DNA from 2 places in the Solibacillus silvestris genome. Region 1 is predicted to be linked to the other one. Evidence: predicted binding sites of a transcription regulator. Region 1 holds the regulator's gene; the other holds the start of a gene.
What was found. The regulator LexA, encoded in region 1, represses DNA repair genes until DNA is damaged. The targets are predictions, from matches to a motif close to CGAACATATGTTCG.
Positions count from the first base shown of each region.

Region 1 (7,503 bases):
ACATCGGGCACTTCCCCAGCAGTAAATGCCGAACGAACAAGATCTGTCCATGCCATTTTGTTTTCAACGAAGTACGCCATATTCAACATTAGGCGGTCATAAAAATCAATCGTTGAAGTTGATGATTCCCGTTTATCATTAATATTCTGCTGAATTATTGCTTCGAATTTTTTTGGATCTGCCTGACTTGATAATAAATGAATTGCTTTTTCAATATATGTAGTAATGTCTTTTTGGATTTTTTCTGCTGTCATCATTCGTCCACATCCTTAATCTATTGCTTCGTTTTTCATTTTCTATCGTACCATTCCTTCAAAAAAATCGCACGTTACAAATTATTTGCCCCTTGGCTTAATCATACCCATGCACGACTTTGCGCCGGCGAAAAGAACTCCATAGCGAATCCATAGCATCCAGCGAAAGCTTTAACTTTTTCGACTGTTTGAACAATCTCTGAAAGAAGTTAAAAGCCACTCGCCGTAAAAGACGAGTGGCTTTTGGAGCTTCCAATTATAGCGCTTTTACTTTAGCAACTACATTTTCTACTGTGAAGCCGTATTCTTTAAGCACAATTTTTTCCGGAGCCGATGCACCAAATTGATCAATTGCCAGTACATCTCCTTCAAAGCCAACATATTTATGCCAGCCAAGTGATGCACCCATTTCAATTGCTAAACGCTTCGTCACAGCTTTAGGTAATACAGATTCTTTGTATTCCTTCGACTGCTTTTCAAAGCGGTCCATTGATGGCATTGATACAACAGATGCGTCAATTCCTTCTGCAAGCAATGCTTTTTTCGCTTCTACTGCCAAGCCAACTTCAGAACCCGTTGCAATTAAAAGGGCATCCGGAGTTTCTTTTGATGAAGCTGAAACGACATAAGCGCCTTTTTCAACACCTTCGTATACTGTCTCTTTTGCAGCGTCTAATACCGGCAAGTTTTGACGAGATAATACTAATACAGTTGGCGTTGATTTGCTCTCTACAGCTAATTTCCATGCTGCAACAGATTCATTCGCATCAGCAGGACGGATCACTGAAAGATTCGGCATTGCACGCAACGATGCTAAATGCTCGATCGGCTCATGTGTAGGACCATCTTCGCCTACCGCAATGGAGTCATGTGTAAACACATATGTTACAGGCAAGCCCATTAATGCAGATAAACGAATTGCCGGACGTACATAGTCAGAGAACACAAAGAAAGTACCGCCAAATACATTTAAACCGCCATGTAATGCCATACCGTTCAGCGCAGCGCCCATTGCAAATTCACGAACACCAAACCAAATATTACGGCCTTCCGGAGTTTCGGCAAAGAAATCGCCGGCGCCTTTAATTGTCGTTTTGTTTGATCCTGCCAAGTCAGCAGAACCGCCGAAGAATGATGGCATTGTTTTGGCAATTGCATTGATTGCATCACCAGATGATGAACGAGTAGCTACTGCAGTACCTGCTTCATATACAGGTAATTCAGAAGCATAGTTCTCCGGTAATTTGTTTTCCATTGCATTCACAAATTGTGCAGCCAGCTCAGGGTATTCGTTTTTATAGCTTTCGAATAATTCATTCCATGCTGCTTCTGCCTGGACGCCCTGTACTTCGCTTGCAGCTTTAAATGTATCATACACTTCAGTTGGGACGAAGAACGGCTCATGTTCCCATGCGTATGCAGCTTTCGTTAAAGCAACTTCATCAAATCCAAGCGGTGCACCATGGCAATCTGCTTTTCCTGATTTGTTTGGAGAACCGAATCCGATGACAGTCTTCACTTCAATCACTGTTGGACCGCCAGTATTTTGTTTCGCTTTTTCGATTGCTGAATTAATTTCCACAATATCTGTACCGTCCGCAACTTTTAAATAGTTCCAGCCGTAAGATTCAAAACGTTTTTGAATGTTTTCCGAGAAGGATTTTTCCAGATCGCCATCAAGTGAAATGTCATTCGAATCGTATAACACAATCAGCTTATCCAATTTCAAGTGACCTGCAAGTGAAATCGCTTCAGCAGCAACACCTTCCATTAAATCACCGTCACCACATAGTGCGAATGTATAGTGGTCCACAATATCTTTACCCGGCTTGTTATATGTTGCAGCCAAGTGACGTTCAGCCATAGCCATCCCTACAGACATCGCAATACCTTGCCCTAATGGACCTGTTGTTGCTTCTACACCTACTGTATGGCCGTATTCAGGATGTCCCGGAGTTTTTGAATTCCATTGACGGAAGTTTTTGATCTCTTCCATCTCTAAACCGTAGCCTCCTAAATGCAATAAGCTATATAAAAGCATGGAACCATGTCCAGCTGATAATACAAAACGGTCGCGATTATACCAATTTGGGTTTTGCGGGTTATGGCGTAATTGCTTCGTCCACAACGTATATGCCATTGGTGCGGCACCCATCGGTAAACCTGGGTGGCCGGAATTTGCTTTTTCAATTGCGTCGATTGATAATGTACGGATTGCGTTAATTGCTAACTGATCCATCTGTTGTGTCATTATGTGACATCCTTTCCTCGTACGATATTTATACATTCTTTAGTTTAGACAAATTCCCGCAAGAAAACAATCATTTCTCAAAACGTTCATTAAATTGTGTCATACTTAATAATAAATGTGTCATATCATTAAAAATTTTAGTTTAAAAAGTTTTTTTGCGCTTTAATTTGTTTCAGTTTTTCAGGTGTTACATCGTTTCCTTCTTCATCCACAACTTTCACATGCTCTATCGTATCGCGCATTGTCGAACGGAATGTGTCTAAATATTCCTTTCTTAGTGCTGTACGTTCCTTCGCTTGTTCTTCTGTCAATTTTCCTTCTTTAGCTAATTTAGAAAGCTCATTAATGCGAGCTAATTTTTCTTTTGATAACATATCGATCTCACCTTTCTTCGTACCAATAATACAAAGGTATAAAAAAAAGACTTGAAGGGCAAGTGTTTACTCTTCAAGTCGCTCCATATATTCAATATATCTTCTATGTACAGTTGCTTTGCTGATTGGAGTGCCAAACCCGGAGATTGTAGTCGCAATTTCGGCAAAAGTCAGCCCTTTTTGGCGAAGCTGGACAATTTCTTCAACAGGCACTTCTTTTCTTTCGCGTCCTTCTATATTGCCTCGATTTTTCAAGTTATTTTGTGGCTTATACCCATTTTCGACAGCACGGCGCATTCCCCGGCGGATTTTTGCGTTATGCATACGTCGCTGATATTCTTCAACAATGGCCAAAATTTCGAGGAGCATCGTATCCATTTCATTTAAAACAACAGGTCCTGCATCATTTAATGTGTACACAGTCGCTTCGTACTTTTGTAGTAAGTGGAGCACCGCCATTCGTGCATTCCCGCGTCCTAAACGCGTTTCATCCTGCACAAATAATGCTTTAATGCCAAACTCTTTCATATAATCGAGCATATCGAGCAAACCGGCACGGTCTACGTCATAGCCGCTATGCTGATCCGAGAAGATTTGAGCATCTTTATAGCCGAATGTTTTAGCATAGTTTGTCAGCTCCTCTTGCTGACGTATTAATGATGTTTCTTGCGTGTCCTTTTCAGTGCTGACACGACAATAAATAACTGCTTTAGTTTCTGTCATTATTTTCTCTCACTACTTTAACCGATGATTGCATGTCTGATGATTCGTTCAGTTTGACGATGTATTGTGCGTCTTTTTCCACAGGTACGACCAATACTTGACCGAAAACAACCTTTTCATCCAGCAAGCCATTTTCCTTCTTAACTTCACTTATCCAATCATGCTTTGCCATTTTACCACGATATTGTTCCGCTAACGACCATAAAGTATCGCCATGCTCAATTGTTACGTGTTCGTATAATTCAATTTTATCGTCTTTAACGATGATAATGGCAAATAATAAAATGGAAAATGCAAGCAGCATTGATGTAAAGCTGTTTAATCTCAACTTCTTCATAAGAAAACCCCTTTTTTAGAATGTATGTTCGGAATATTTGTTCCCATAATATTACGAACGTATGTTTTTGTCAACTGCTTTTTCGAACTTATGTTTGCTTTCATGTTCGCATACTGCTATACTTACATTAAGAAAAATAGCATGATAAAGAGGTGAGTAAGTTGACACAGAAAATTTCAAAGCGACAACAAGCCATTCTAACTTTTATAAAAGAGGAAGTTCGTACAAAAGGCTATCCGCCATCAGTTCGTGAAATTGGAGAGGCGGTAGGTTTAGCTTCTAGTTCAACGGTCCATGGGCATCTTGCTCGTTTAGAAAGTAAAGGGCTTATTCGTCGCGACCCTACGAAGCCGCGCGCCATTGAAATATTAGATCAGGAAGATATGTCAATCGCTAAACAAGGGGTTATCCATGTGCCATTAATCGGCAAAGTAACAGCCGGTCTACCTATTTCGGCAATTGAAGACATCCAGGAATATTTCCCGTTGCCAGATGCATATGGCTCTCCGGAAGAAGATTTATTCATGCTTGAAATTATGGGAGAATCGATGATTGAAGCAGGCATTCTAAATGGGGATTATGTCATCGTGAAGAAAACTTCTACAGCAAGCAATGGCGAAATAGTCGTTGCAATGACGGAGGAAGATGAAGCGACGGTAAAACGCTTCTACAAAGAAAAGACATATTTTCGTTTACAGCCGGAAAACAGTTCAATGGAGCCAATTATCGTCAATAAAGTATCCATTTTAGGCAAAGTTGTAGGTCTCTATCGAAATATTCATTAATTGTAAGCTTGCCATTCTAGTTGAATCGGCAAGTTTTTTTATATTGCCAAAAAACTCAGCCGCTATCGACTGAGCCATTCCGTTCCTTACTTTTTGCACGCATTTATAAAGCTTTCAAATAAACGTTGTGCATGAATATTTCCATGAGGGGCCAATTCCTCTGGATGCCACTGCACTGCAACACAGTACGGGTGCGATTCATGCTCAATCCCTTCAATAATGCCATCTTTCGCAATTGCCGATACAACCAACCCTTTCCCCAACTGTCCAACAGATTGGTGGTGAAATGTGTTCACGCGAAACGAATCTTCCCCAAAAATAGTTTTAAATTTTGGTGTTGCCACTTCAACAGTGTGGGCCAATTCTGCTCGCTTGGAAGATTGCTTATGTAATAAAGCATTTTCCATCTGTGACGGAATATCCTGTATAATCGTTCCGCCAAGCGCAACATTCATAATTTGCTGGCCTCGGCAAATACCTAAAATGGGCATTTGTCTATTGTATGCCTCGTTCATTAGCAAAATATCGCTATCATCGCGCTTTCGGACAACACTTCCTATATGGCGATGCGGCTCTTCCCCAAATAATAGTGGATCAATATCGGCACCGCCAATTAATACAAGCCCGTCTATAATGTTTAATAAAGCTTCCGCATTTTCTTTTGTCGCATTCGGTATGCATACCGGGATACCCCCTGCCTGTTCAATTGACGTTAAATAGGCATTATTAATATCCAGTTTTTTATCAAAGTCGTACATCGTCAACCCAATGATTGGTTTCATTTTACCTGCCCCTTATCTTTTATAGATAATTCAAATAATTCAAATTATACTATTGCACCTCGGTAAATGACCAGCGAAATTATCCGTAAAAAAAGGATTGCTCAAGTGCAATCCTTACGCTGTTATACGGTTTCCAATTGTTTAATGAAGTATTGTTTGATATCCTGCCAGTTTTGGACACGTATATATCCTTCCTCCGCACTGTTGTACGGCATTGAATATAATAGCCCCGTCCCTTTAAATGCAGCTAGTTGCCTTGGACTGTCATCGATTAAATAATCGGTATGTATAACCGCCTTATTCCCGCAAAAAACAATATTTTGTGTTTTTATAAATGGCAGATGCTCCATTAGCCAATCATATTTTGCAGTAAATGACCCGGGTACATCCATCGCTGCTGTCGCAATAAACACTTCATAATGCTCTTGAAGCTCTTGAATAACTTCAATTGCGTCCTCATCAAGCACTTTTAAATCGCGGAAATAATCCGGCTCATTTAACATGGCAAACAGTTTTTTCGCATCTTCGCGAGGCAAATCACGCTGTGTTGTCAATAAAAATTCTTCATCCGTAAAATCCGTACCGAAACTATCATTATAAGTAACTCGCAACTTCGAATAAAAATCAGCCAGTACTTGATCCATATCAATGGCAATACTTTTTTTCATGTTAAAAGCCTCCTTGAAATTCCCTAAATCCAGTTTATACAATAGTATGCTAATAAAACAAGGTAAAGCCCTTTACAATTAACAACGGACATATTTGCGTTTAAAGCCGATACGCCCTTTATCGATTTGTTTTTCGATTTCTGCATATGCATGTAAAATGCCTGGTTTTTTCCCCTCTCGTTTCGTTTCAATGGCTCCGATTTCGTCTGCAATTTTTAATGCCTCATCATGTAATGGCTTATAGGAAACACCGACTGTCATGACAAAGTTATTCATAGCAACTTGTGTACGCGGTGGTGCATGATGGATATTTTGCTTCACCTGTTCAAGCATGCCCAGTAATTTCTCTTTTGAAAATTCCTCATCTTTACGATTGCCGAGCAGCCAGCAATAACAATGCCACCCCGCGGACATTTTCAGCTCTTCGCCGCTTGCTATCCACTTATCGCTCACTTGTTGTGCAATATCCGATTCCGCCAATGTCACCGCGACAACATAATCTGAAATCATATAAAAATACGCTTGTTCAAGCCAGCGATCATAATCTGCCTCTGTCATAGCTGTCGGATCCGCAATAATTCCAGCAAAATACATTGCATCATAGTTGCCTGTCGCATAAAGCTGTTCTGCCAGCCCATGATTGATTTTAATTTGCTTCGCGAACGGTTTCATCGAGCCAATCGTCACACCAAATACCGGCTCCTTTGCACCGTTTGACATATAAATCTTTTTCGTGCGCTCTTTTCCAAGTGCTTCAAATTCTTGCATCATCGTTTCGAAATCCATAAAATCCTCCTTTAGTATTGATGAATGAGCGTATTCAGCTCATTTCTCATCTTAGTGTGAAATCCACGTTCATTCCATAGCATAAACGCTGGAATTTCCCCATTTTCATCAATGAGCTGTTTGACGGCACGATACGCTATATAATAGGCAAGGCGCGTATGACCAAATGATTGTCCGCCATTGATCGAAAACCATTCCTTAAATACATATGAGCTGCCTTCACTTTCTATATCATGAATAAACTTCTGTATAATTTCAACTTCATTATGCTTACAAAAGTTTAGCCAATCCATATGTTCCTCAAACGCAAAATAAACATCCTCCCTCGTTTGAACGGCTTTTGTACTTAAATATGTAGCAACCCCTTCTTGCAGCAGCCATGTATAAGGGCTTGTCCAGTCAACATTCGACCACTGGATTGCTTCATTCATCGAAATCAGATGGTGTGCTGCATGCCCGAATTCATGTGCTGCAATTGTTTGCAAATGCTCCGTTTTGGGAGATAATTTCTCAAGACAGAAGGCAATTTCAGGATTGTATTGC
Region 1 is NZ_JBQCJW010000003.1:4,432-11,934, forward strand. Features, by position in the region: gene ACTHOQ_RS02385 (DNA helicase) at 1-257, opposite strand, end outside; gene tkt (transketolase) at 511-2,505, opposite strand; gene ACTHOQ_RS02395 (DUF896 domain-containing protein) at 2,643-2,879, opposite strand; gene ACTHOQ_RS02400 (YneB family resolvase-like protein) at 2,946-3,602, opposite strand; gene yneA (cell division suppressor protein YneA) at 3,589-3,939, opposite strand; gene lexA (transcriptional repressor LexA) at 4,101-4,724, shown strand; gene ACTHOQ_RS02415 (gamma-glutamyl-gamma-aminobutyrate hydrolase family protein) at 4,811-5,506, opposite strand; gene ACTHOQ_RS02420 (5' nucleotidase, NT5C type) at 5,629-6,174, opposite strand; gene ACTHOQ_RS02425 (DNA alkylation repair protein) at 6,253-6,960, opposite strand; gene ACTHOQ_RS02430 (hypothetical protein) at 6,972-7,503, opposite strand, start outside.

Region 2 (7,503 bases), on a different contig from region 1:
ATTTTCCTGAATATTGCCCCGTTCGCCTTGTCGACCTCCGCCACCGCCGCCTGTAAAGCCGCCGAATGACATATTATAATCCCAAGGAATTACAGAGAATACACCATCGCCATCTTCATATAAGTAGTAATTATGCTTAAACGAACCTTGATAACTATCCATGCTTACAAGCGCCGTATTCAAGGCAAAGTAACGGGCAATTTGATCGGTATCGATGGATGAAGTATCCCCTTCGCTTATTTCCTTCATCATATTAACGATGTTGGAGTTTTTTTCAGCCGTTTTTTCGTTCATTTTCACTTCATCAAAAATACCGGCATAATCCTCTGTATCATCCGAAACATAGGCTAAGTCACTGCCATTTCCTTCTGGTTTAAAAATATAGCCTTCTGTCGATCCATAATTCGTTTTCGCAAATGCGTCCCCAATTTCTTCGACGGCCAGCATTAACCCATAATATTCGCCGTTCACCATTACTTTCACGTAGGAATGGGCTGGTGCCGCAATACCCATCTGCTCCATAAGTTCGTATGAAACAAACTCTTTCATTTGTGTCGTATCTGAAAAATTATTGTTTAAATTCACTTTTTCCAACCCGTAAAATGTTTGGTTGGAATCATATTGCGCAAAATCCACTTTCAAACTGTAACGTTCCGAATCACTGTTCGCCACACTTGATAATGAGGAGTTTCCTTTCGCACGAATGCCGACATTATTATATGTTTCACCGTTAACTGTCACCGATGCTTCCACATACTCCTCGGCAGTCGGATCATCTAAAATTTTATTCCAATTACTGTCGCTTACCTCTATTTCAATGACTCCGATTTCATCTTCCATAAATAACTGCTCTTTATAGTCATAGCCTGCCGTTGATTTTTCCACGTCAAAATAATTAAGCGTAAACACCGATGCACTAATGACTGCAAGTAATATTGCAATCGGGACAATGAGCCATATCGTACGTACTTTCAAAACCATTCCTCCTTACAAATCATACTTTACGAAAGAAAAATGAAATGAAAATGAAAAAACGCAGCAAATTTTAATAATTCGCTGCGTTTGTTTCATTTTTGCAATAAGGGGAATTCGATTGTGAATATTGTGCCTTTCCCGAGCCCGCTTTTCACCGTAATTTGCCCGCCATGCAAATCCGTGATGACTTTGGCAATCGCAAGCCCTAACCCGGTGCCGGACTTATTCCGGATTTTGTCAGCACGGTAAAAGCGTTCAAAAATATGGGGTAAGTCTCCTTCGGCAATGCCGATGCCTGTATCCGCCACTTCAATTTTTACATTGTTTGCTTCTGTATAGGCGCGCACGGTAACAGTTCCTTCATTTGTATAGGTAACTGCATTTTTCAATAAAATATAAAGCAATTCCTCAACCAAAATCGGGTCTGCCTGAATTGTTATTTCATCATCTATTTCCAGCTGAAATGCAAGATGCTGCACCGTTTTTGCAAAGCGGCGCGTACGCTGGATAAGTACATTCGATAAATCGACATCCCGGATATTCAACCGGATTTGATTTTGGTCTGAGCGTGTCAATGTTAATAAGCTTGATAGCATGTCATTCATATAGTTTGCTTCGTTTTTCATATCATCCATCGTATCGCTTGGATATTCCGTTCCTTTTTGCTTCAATTGTTCTTCAAACAATTCAAGCGAGCTGTATAAAACAGCTAGCGGTGTACGAAGCTCATGCGAAGCGTTTGCCACAAACTGGCGTTGCTGCTCGTACGATATTTGAATCGGGGTCATCGATTTTTTCGCAAGGAAATAGCTTAATAAAGCAATTCCTATACTCGAAACGATGAGCAGCATAACAAGCAGAATAAGCACATTTTGCAGCAGTTCCGCATAGGTTGTCACATTTTGCCCTACCGCAATATAGCCAAGCGTGTCGCCTTGTATGCGGACCGCCTGTGTCATGACAAGCAATGTTTCGTCTTCGTATTCATAACGCTCAAACTGCTTCGTTTCGACTGGCTTTAAATTTTGCTGCAATACTTCATTGAAACCTTCATGCAATTCTTCCCCATACAAAATCTCCAGATCCTTTGAAATCACATAGAAAAAGCTTACTTGATCGACCTCCAATTCAAAGCGGTTCGGCGGCTTTGGCGGTCCATTATAAATATTGAAAAACTTGTCGGTATTGTTCGCCGCATAGCTTTCCACCATATTTTCCTGCACTTTATTCAATATTTGCGCAAACGACATGTAAAACACCGTTAAAAACAATACAAGAAAAATAAAATAACTGATGGCATTCATCCATGTGAGCCGCATTTTGATTTTTTTAAACATTAGCTGTCCCTCAATTTATAGCCAAGCCCGCGAATACTTTGAATGTACGACGGCTCATCTTCCACATCGATTTTTTTGCGCACTAAACGCACTAAAGCCGCAAGCGTATTCGTATTGGCATTATCGTCAATATCCCATACATAGTCGATTACTTGTTCATGTGTCAATACTTGTCCTTTATTTTCGATTAAATATTCGAGCAGCAAAAATTCATTTTTCGTCAGGCTAACCTCGAAATTATCGATAAAAACTGTCCGTTTATTTTTATTAAGTTTTAGCGCCCCTACGATAATTTCTTCCTCGACTATTTTATTTTTACGGCGCAATAGTGCCCGGACCCTCGCACGGAGCTCTTCCATTTTAAAAGGCTTCACCATATAATCATCCGCGCCATTATCCAAACCTTCGATAATATTTTCGGTTGCGTCTTTTGCCGTCAACATTAAAATTCCGCCGTCAAAGCCTTTGCTGCGCGCATATTGGCATACTTCAATGCCCAGAGCTTTCGGCATCATCCAATCAAGCACGAGCAAATCATAATTATAGTAATCAATTAAATCCTTTGCCTCCATTCCGTCAAACGCAGAATCGACAGAATAATAATCAAACTTTAATATTTTAGCGATGTTTTCACAAAGCGTTTTGTCATCATCCGCTACTAGAATCCGCAAATTCCACACCTTCCTTCTTATCATTGAATTGTATTTGCATAACTTCTGTTCAATTCATAACAATAAGCTAATTTTCGGCTCTTGTCTTTAAAAAAAACGGCGATTGGAACTCTGCTTTGAATTCCAACCGCCATTTATTAAATCACTTTTTGATCTAAGCGCACTTTTAGCTTTTCCAGCATATCAATCGTCATTTTTTCCAGATCGTAGCCCGCTTTAAAGCCCCACTCCTCGATTGCGGCGGAAGAATCTATCGCATTTGGCCAACTATCCGCAATCGCTTGACGTACTGAGTCTACATCATAATCAACCGTAAAGTTTGGTATATGCTTTTTGATTTCCGCTGCGATTTGCGACGGCTCAAAGCTCATCGCCGAAATATTGAATGCGTTGCGGTGAATAAGCTTAGCCGGGTCCGCTTCCATCAAATCGACAATCGCCTGCAGTGCATCCGGCATATACATCATATCCATATACGTGCCTTCTGCAATATACGATGTGTAGCGGCCTTCTGCAATCGCTTTATAATAAATATCCACCGCGTAATCCGTCGTTCCGCCACCAGGAGGCGTCACATACGAAATCAGACCTGGGAATCGGACACCGCGCGTATCCAGTCCGTATCGTGTGTAATAGTAGTCGCATAATAATTCCCCTGCCACTTTATTTACGCCGTACATCGTTGTCGGGCGCTGTAATGTATCTTGTGGTGTATTGTCCTTTGGTGTAGAAGGACCGAATGCGCCGATTGAGCTTGGTGTGAAAAACTGCATATCAAGTTCACGTGCCACTTCAAGTGCATTCATTAAACCACCCATATTTAAATTCCAGGCGAAAACCGGATTTTTTTCTGCTGTTGCTGATAGTAATGCAGCCATATGAATCATCGTGTCCGCACCAAAATCATGTGCAAGTGCATGCATGTGTTTCCCATCTGTTACATCCAATACTTCAAATGGTCCTTCATGCTGATCAATTTTTCGAATATCTGTTGCCAATACATTGTCCACGCCATACGTATGACGCAATTTCCCCACTAATTCCGAACCAATTTGACCTAAAGCCCCGGTCACCATAATTTTTTTCACGATGAAGCCTCCCTATCCTTTAAAAGACTTATTCCTGGCTTGAAATTGCCGGATACCGTCTATTATTTCTCATCTATTAAAACAAATGTCCTTGTGGAAAACACATAGAAACACCCATAAAACTTGATGTTTAAACATTTTCATGAAATTTATTATAGGGTGTTCTTTTCTAAAAAACAATATGTTAAAAATATTCTTTTTCAGCAATACATTTGTACGCGTGAAATATTCGGATAGGGAGAGCTGTCTAGATCGGCTTTTCGGGCAACCCATTGCGGTGTATATAGCGGGAAGTTATTTCGACTAGTACAGGAGTGTTTGATGTACAAGCAGGTGTATATGCAAAAAGTTTTTTTATATTGAATAAAGCTCCTCTCTCTAAAAGAAGGGAATTTCTAATCATCTATTGACGCTTCGCAAATTTGCCGAAATTGGATTTTCGCGCCGGTTTCCAGCTTTATATATTGTTCATGGAAATTTACCTTTTGAATAATATCCGAAACAGTATGCATGCCTGTTTGTTCCCATATTTTCAGTTGGATAGGACAATGCTCTTTATAGGCCCGCTGCAAATTTATATTAATTTGTTCCAATTGCGCTTCATCCAATTGCGGCTGTGCAACTAGCACATCCTCCTTTTGCCATTCCCGCAGCAGCTTTACATGCTCCGGCAGCATCATTGCTGTCCATTTGATCACACCTCTGTCTTTGTTCATCACATTCACTCCCTATTGTTTATGCCCGCCTATCAATGTCGCCCGTGCAAGCGCAGTGCCTGCTTCCGTATAGGAGACGGCGCGCAAAATGGATGTCGTCCCATATTTTGCACGCAAGTGGTCCATCGTTTCCCCAAGCTTGCGGCTGCGCCATTTTGTCTCATCAAACAAGCTTAGCTGCATCGAATATTCGCTTTCAATATTGCTTAATGTAATCGTAATTTTGCGTGCCGGGCGCTCTGTATAAAATTCGTCGAGCAGCTGTTTGCATATTTCAAATATTTTCAATGTATCGTTCGTCGGCTCATCAATTGTGCGCGAACGGTGAAAGCCGCCCCCGAATGCATTTTTGCTATAGCTAAGCCCGAGCGAAATTGTCCGTCCGATTTTCTTTGCCTCGCGCGCACGTCTTGCTACATCCTCGCACATTTCAAGCATCACGACTAAAATCTCTTTCCGGCTTTGATAATCGCGCATAAGCATTTGCCCTTTGCCGAAGCTGATCTGCCCTTGTACTATCGGTGCGCCAACAGTCGAATGATCGATACCCCATGCATGATAATAAAGCTGATTGCCGATGACACCAAAGCGTTCCTCCAATAAAGCCAAGTCGGTATGCGCCAAATCATAAACAGAGTAAATGCCCATATGGTTCAATGTCTTTTCTGTGCGACGGCCGATTCCCCACATTGTAGACAATGGCATGATGGGCCATAATTTTGCCGGTACATCATTATATGTCCATTTCGCAAAACCCGTTTTTTTCGCCTCGATATCAAGCGCTAATTTTGCCATGAGCATATTAGGTCCAAAACCAACGACACAAGGAATTCCAAACTGATTGTAGACAAGCTGTTGAATGTATTTCGCTGTTTCCTCGGGCGCACCTCTTAATTTTTCCGTTCCTGTTAAATCGATAAAGCTCTCATCGACACTATATACATGGATTGCTTCTTTTGGCACAAACAAATTGAACAGACGTGTAATTTCCATCGACATACGTATGAACAACGACATTTTCGCCTCGAATAGACGGATATCGGGATGTGGCGGAATTTCATGAAGACGTGAGCCTGAGCGAATATTAAATCGCTTTTTCATCGGCGGGGACGCTGCAAGCACAACACTTCCCTTTTGCTGAAAATTCCCGACAATCGCAATCGGCACCTCCATTACATTTAAATTTTCAACTAATGCAATACAGCTCGCATAAAAACTACGCATATCAATACAGACAATCGAACGTTCAGGCGCATTTTCATACATGAAGCTCATCTCCTCATAACGAACATTTGTTCTTATATTAAAATGAGATATATGAGATGGCAAGTGGAAAGTAGTGGGAAATTCTAAATTGCATTTTTTATGATGCGATTTAGGATATGCAACGGTAATGAAGGGACAAGAGCAAGATTTTATTATTGCATTTCGTATAATATGATAGAAGCTTTGTGCCAAGGTTGGCTGCAACTTGTTGCGGCTACCGCAAAATCAGCATTTAAGAGTAAATCCCTAATATTTGGCGGACTCCTTTCCCATGCAGCAACAAAAGTGCTAAAGCGCCCGTTCAACTCCGACAGATATTGGAGGACCCGACGCAAAAGTAAACGTTCCACCACTTTTGCAAAGGGCGCTGAAGATCTGTCTTTTTAATTTTGGGCTTTCATTTCAATTAACAGTTTTTTACGGGCACAACTGCCAGTCCCGTTTCTTCAGTAAATGTGTCTGCCTACTTTATTCGCCAGCTGAAAATCCCCGAGGAAATATAAGCATATTTTCAGCGAAGCGGCTTGATGGCAAAAAAGAGACAGATCACCGCAACTTGGATGAAAAGGGATCCGCTATTAACGGGGGGCGGTCCATTTAAGTGCCTCTTTAAGAAATAGACGGAAAAATTCCCCTTATATAAAAAATACAATAAAAAATGCTCTCAATAAACGGAGAAATTCCGCCTATTGACCTAAAAAACATGAAAATAGAATATTTTTCTTTGGATAACCGGAAAAATTCCTCTTATTTACTCCAAAAAGAGCCACATTGCGCAAATAACCGGAAAATCTCCGGTTATTTTTCTTATTAATTTAATTAAGAGCCGGAATTTCTATCAGGGAGTGTAAATTTCGCCCACTCCAATCCAAAAGAGAAGCCCTTATTAAAAATGATAGTAGATTTTAAATAACCGTGGATTTTCAGTGCCTTTCTTTTGCGTGGTGGGGCCTAATGGTGCGAAGAATTGGCGCGGTTTGCTTGGACGGGGACAACACTTTTTTATAAAGTTATCTACATTGCCAAAATCTATAGTTTCCTAAAAAAAAACGCACCGGTATCAGCCAAGTGCGCTCCACAAATTTATTCCATTATCACTTTTTCATAAAGGCTTGGGCGGCGATCCTCGTATACAGGAATGCGGCCGCGCACTTCATCGACATTTGAAAAATCAACGTCAATAATCGCCAGCTCCTCATCCTCTGCGCCCGTCCAAAGCACCTCGCCCCATGGACCGATAATCATCGACTGTCCATTGAAATTTTCCACTTTGCGGGCAATCCGGTTCACCGCAACAACAAAGCATTGGTTTTCAATCGCACGCGCCTGCAGTAAAATTTTCCAATGGTCGATGCGGGGTGTCGGCCATTGGGCTGGAACGAACAGCACCTTTGCACCGTCCAGTGCATGGGATCGCAGCCATTCCGGGAAGCGGATATCATAGCAAATG
Region 2 is NZ_JBQCJW010000004.1:45,976-53,478, forward strand. Features, by position in the region: gene ACTHOQ_RS03700 (CotH kinase family protein) at 1-975, opposite strand, end outside; gene ACTHOQ_RS03705 (sensor histidine kinase) at 1,068-2,312, opposite strand; gene ACTHOQ_RS03710 (response regulator transcription factor) at 2,312-2,992, opposite strand; gene ACTHOQ_RS03715 (L-threonine 3-dehydrogenase) at 3,121-4,059, opposite strand; gene ACTHOQ_RS03720 (YolD-like family protein) at 4,467-4,787, opposite strand; gene ACTHOQ_RS03725 (Y-family DNA polymerase) at 4,800-6,053, opposite strand; gene ACTHOQ_RS03730 (carbon-nitrogen family hydrolase) at 7,137-7,503, opposite strand, start outside.
Region 2: a site for LexA is predicted at 6,073-6,086, ahead of ACTHOQ_RS03725 (Y-family DNA polymerase). Genes of this name have one in related genera too.